2 regions of the Roseovarius halophilus (ex Wu et al. 2025) genome follow, and region 1 is predicted to be linked to the other one. Evidence: riboswitches for the same ligand, from Rfam matches in the RefSeq annotation. Region 1 holds a riboswitch; the other holds the start of a gene.

Region 1 (2,196 bases):
CGCTACAATGCCATGACCTATCTCGACGAGGTCCATGCCGTGGGCATGTACGGCCCGCGCGGCGGCGGCATCGCCGAGCGCGAGGGGCTGATGGACCGTGTGAGCATCATCGAGGGCACGCTGGGCAAGGCCTTCGGCGTGGTGGGCGGCTATATCGCTGCCTCGGCAGACCTCGTGGATTTCGTGCGGTCCTTCTCCAGCGGCTTCATCTTCACCACGGCCCTGCCGCCGGCGGTGGCCGCGGGGGCCTGCGTCTCGATCCGGCACCTCAAGGCATCTGGGGCCGAACGCGCCCTGCAAAAGGACAAGGTGGCGCAGGTGCGCGCGCGGCTCGACGAGATCGGCATCCCGCATATACCGAACCCCGGGCACATCATCCCCGTGATGGTGGGCGACCCGGTCAAGTGCAAGTTCATCAGCGACATGCTGATGGATCGCTTCGGGATCTACATCCAGCCGATCAATTACCCGACCGTGCCCAAGGGTGCCGAGCGGCTGCGCATCACCCCCGGCCCGGTGCATTCCGAGGCGGACATCGACCGCCTGGTGGGCGCGCTTTGCGACCTCTGGACCCAATGCCAGCTTGCCCGGCAGCCCCTGGCGGCGCAGTGAAGCGTTTTCGCGAAAATGCGCGTCGCACGACCCTTGTCGACGTTACGTGGGTGCTTGGCCGATAGTTTCGGGCGCGGCGAGGCCCAGATGGTGCGGGCATCGCAAGGGCCTGCCAACGCATGGGGCCGCTTGGCGCGCAAGCGGGGCCATGGGACACACCGAAGCCTTGCGGGCCGGGCACCACGGGGGACTTGTGATCGGGAAGTCCCCGCGCTAAGCTTGGTTGCGCGACGGGAGAACTGGCATTGCCAGTGCCGAAGGAGCAACCGCCCCGGTAAACTCTCAGGCTTCAGGACCGCCGCGCTATAGGACTCTGGAGAGTGGTGCCACATGCACCCGCCGAAGGGATAGCGATCTCAGGCAAACGGACAGAGGGGGCATTGACGCGGGCCGCGCCCGCACCCAATGCCCGGGGGCCTGCCCCCGGCCCAACGGACCGGAGGCGGCATGGCCGACCTGAAACGAACACCGCTTTACGAGCTGCACGCCGGGCTTGGCGCGAAATTCGTCCCCTTCGCGGGCTACGAGATGCCTGTTCAGTACGCCCCCGGCGTCATGAAGGAACATCTCTGGACGCGCGAGAACGCAGGGCTCTTCGATGTCAGTCACATGGGGCAGGTGATCCTGCGCGGTGCGCAGGCGGCGGCCGAGCTGGAGCGGCTGGTGCCCCAGGCGGTGCAGACCCTCAAGCCGGGCCGGCAGCGCTATGCCTTCTTCACCAATGACCAGGGCGGGATTCTCGATGACCTGATGGTCGCCAACCGGGGCGATCACCTCTTTGCGGTGGTCAATGCCGCCTGCAAGGCCGCCGACATCGCCCATCTGCGCGCGGGGCTTGCAACGACGCAGGTCGAAGAGGTCACCGACCGCGCGCTGCTGGCGCTGCAAGGCCCAAAGGCCGAGGCGGCGCTCTCGCGGCTTATGCCCGACGTGCTGCAGATGCGGTTCATGGACGTCGAGACCCATGCGTCGGATTTCGGCGACCTGTGGATTTCGCGGTCGGGCTATACCGGCGAGGACGGCTTCGAGATATCCGTGCCCTCCGAGAGCGCCGAGGCGCTGGCCCGGGCGCTGCTGGAGGACGACGCGGTCGCGCCGGTGGGCCTTGGCGCCCGCGACAGCCTGCGGCTGGAGGCCGGGCTGTGTCTCTATGGCGCCGACCTGGACGAGACCACCACACCGGTCGAGGCGAACCTGACCTGGGCAATCCAGAAGGCCCGGCGCGAGGCGGGCGATTACCCCGGTTTCGCGCGCATCCGCCACCATCTGGTCGACGGGCCAGCGCGGTTGCGCGTCGGCCTGCGCCCCGAGGGCCGCGCGCCGATGCGCGCGGGCACGCCGCTGTTTGCCGAAGAAGAGGCGGCAAGCCCCGTGGGCGAAGTGACCTCCGGCGCCCATGGCCCGTCGACCGGATGTGCGATTTCCATGGGCTACGTGGGCACGGCGCATGCCGCCCTGGGCACCCCGCTCTGGGGCGAGGTGCGCGGCAAGCGCCTGCCCGTGACCGCCTGTGAACTGCCGTTCCGGCCATCCAGCTACAAGACCTGAAGGAGAGAGACATGAAATTCACCGAAGAACATGAAT
Region 2 (2,196 bases), on a different contig from region 1:
GCGAGGGCGGGCGCATCATCAGCCGTGCCGTGATAGTGGCCGTGGCGGTCAACGAGGACGGCAAGCGCGAGGTTCTGGGTGTCGCCACCGGCCCATCCGAGGCGTGCGCGGGGAAAACGATCCCCCGGATCGTTTTCTGGTCCCGCTTACCGTTCTGGACCGACTTCCTGCGGTCTCTGGCCGACCGCGGCCTGCGCGGCGTGAAGCTTGTGATCGCTGACGACCACAAGGGGCTGCGGGCGGCGGCGCGCCGGGTCTTCAGTGCTACCCACCAGCGCTGTCGGGTTCACTGGATGCGCAACGCCCTGGCCCATGCCCCGGCCAAGCAACGCACCACGGTGGCCGCGATGCTCAAGACGATTTTTGCCCAGGAAAGCAAGGCCGACGCGGAAGCCCAGTGGGACACTGTCGCGGATGCACTCCGTGAAAAGCAGGACAAGCTCGGCACCTTCATGGACGCCTCGCGCGACGACGTTCTCGCCTACATGGACTTCCCGCGCGAGCATTGGACCCAGATCGCGTCGACGAACCCGCTGGACAGGGTGAACCGCGAGATCAAGCGGCGCACCGACGTCGTTGGCATCTTCCCGAACGACGACGCCATCATCCGGCTCGTCGGGGCAATCATGCTCGAGACCAACGACGAATGGACGGTCGCGCGCCGATACATGAGCCTTGAAACCCTCGCGCGCGTGAACGAAAATCCCAACATCAGGTTGCCCGCCGTGGCGACCTGATCAGATCTGGACCTTTCCGAAGGTCGGCGTTCTTACACCACGCCACGGGGCACTATCAGTTCTCGCGCGTCCAGAGATGTTCCTTCATGACGCCGGGGGCGTACTGAACAGGCATCTCGTAGCCAGCGAAGGGGACGAATTTCGCGCCAAGCCCGGCGTGCAGCTCGTAAAGCGGTGTTCGTTTCAGGTCGGCCATGCCGCCTCCGGTCCGTTGGGCCGGGGGCAGGCCCCCGGGCATTGGGTGCGGGCGCGGCCCGCGTCAATGCCCCCTCTGTCCGTTTGCCTGAGATCGCTATCCCTTCGGCGGGTGCATGTGGCACCACTCTCCAGAGTCCTATAGCGCGGCGGTCCTGAAGCCTGACGGTTTACCGGGGCGGTTGCTCCTTCGGCACTGGCAATGCCAGTTCTCCCGTCACGCATGGAAACACTAGCGCGACCACCCCCCGATCACAAGCCCCCACCCCGGTGCGTCACGCAAAGGTTTGGCTTTGCCGTGACGCGCAGCATGCTTTAACATAGAGAAAATTGAATATGAAAACCGGGAGGACACCATGCACATCGACCGCCGCACCCTGCTTTTGACCGGCAGCGCCGCCCTTGGCGCCGCCGCCCTGCCCCGCTGGACCCATGCGCAGGTCACCCTGGGCGATATCCGCATCGACACGCTCAGCGACGGCAACCTGGTGCTGCCGCGCGACTTCCAGTTCGGCGGGTTGCCGCAGGACGAGGTCACCGCCATCCTCGAGCGCCACGGCATCACCAGCAACGAGCTGACACCGGACTGCAACATCACGCTGATGCGCGACGGCACCAACACGGTGATCTTCGACGTGGGCGCCGGGCCGAACTTCATGCCCTCGGCGGGCAAGCTCTGGCAGGCGCTGGACGCGATCGGCGTCGCGCCCGCGGATGTCACCCACGTGGTCTTTACCCATGCCCATCCCGATCACCTCTGGGGGCTGCAGGACGATTTCGGCGATCTGGTCTTTCCTCAGGCGGAGTACATGATCGGCCGTGTCGAGCGCGACTACTGGCTGGACCCGGCCACGCCCGACACCATCGGCGAGGCGCGTCTCGCCTTCGCGGCCGGCGCGATCCGCTACCTTGGCGAACTGGAGGATCGGCTGACGGTCTTCGAGGACGGCGCGGAAATCCTGCCCGGGGTCGCCGCCCGCGCCACTTTCGGGCACACGCCGGGCCACATGGCCTTCGAGCTGCGCGGCGGCAGTGAAAGCATCATGGTGCTGGGCGATTGCATCGGCAACGACCACGTCGCCTTTGCACGGCCCGAGTGGCCGTCCGGGTCCGACCAGGACCCGGGGTTGGGCGTGCAGACCCGCACGGCCCTGCTGGACCAGCTGGCCAGCGCGCAGATGGCGGTCGTCGGGTTCCACCTGCCCTATCCGGGGATCGGCCGCGCCGAGACGTCGGGCAATGCCTATCGCTTCGTCGCGGCCTG

The links. A riboswitch is a leader RNA that binds a small molecule or an ion and turns the genes downstream of it on or off. The one in region 1 is predicted to bind glycine.
Region 2: it holds a riboswitch for glycine, as region 1 does, so the genes downstream of both, gcvT (glycine cleavage system aminomethyltransferase GcvT) here and gcvT (glycine cleavage system aminomethyltransferase GcvT) in region 1, are expected to answer to the same signal.

Annotation. Positions count from the first base shown of each region.
Region 1 covers NZ_JBKOTX010000008.1:5-2,200, forward strand. The annotation lists partial or broken gene ACH107_RS02635 (aminotransferase class I/II-fold pyridoxal phosphate-dependent enzyme) at 1-612, shown strand, start outside; glycine riboswitch at 834-920, shown strand; gene gcvT (glycine cleavage system aminomethyltransferase GcvT) at 1,060-2,160, shown strand; gene gcvH (glycine cleavage system protein GcvH) at 2,172-2,196, shown strand, end outside.
Region 2 covers NZ_JBKOTX010000191.1:7,508-9,703, forward strand. The annotation lists partial or broken gene ACH107_RS26025 (IS256 family transposase) at 1-737, shown strand, start outside; partial or broken gene gcvT (glycine cleavage system aminomethyltransferase GcvT) at 802-933, opposite strand; glycine riboswitch at 999-1,077, opposite strand; gene ACH107_RS26035 (MBL fold metallo-hydrolase) at 1,289-2,196, shown strand, end outside.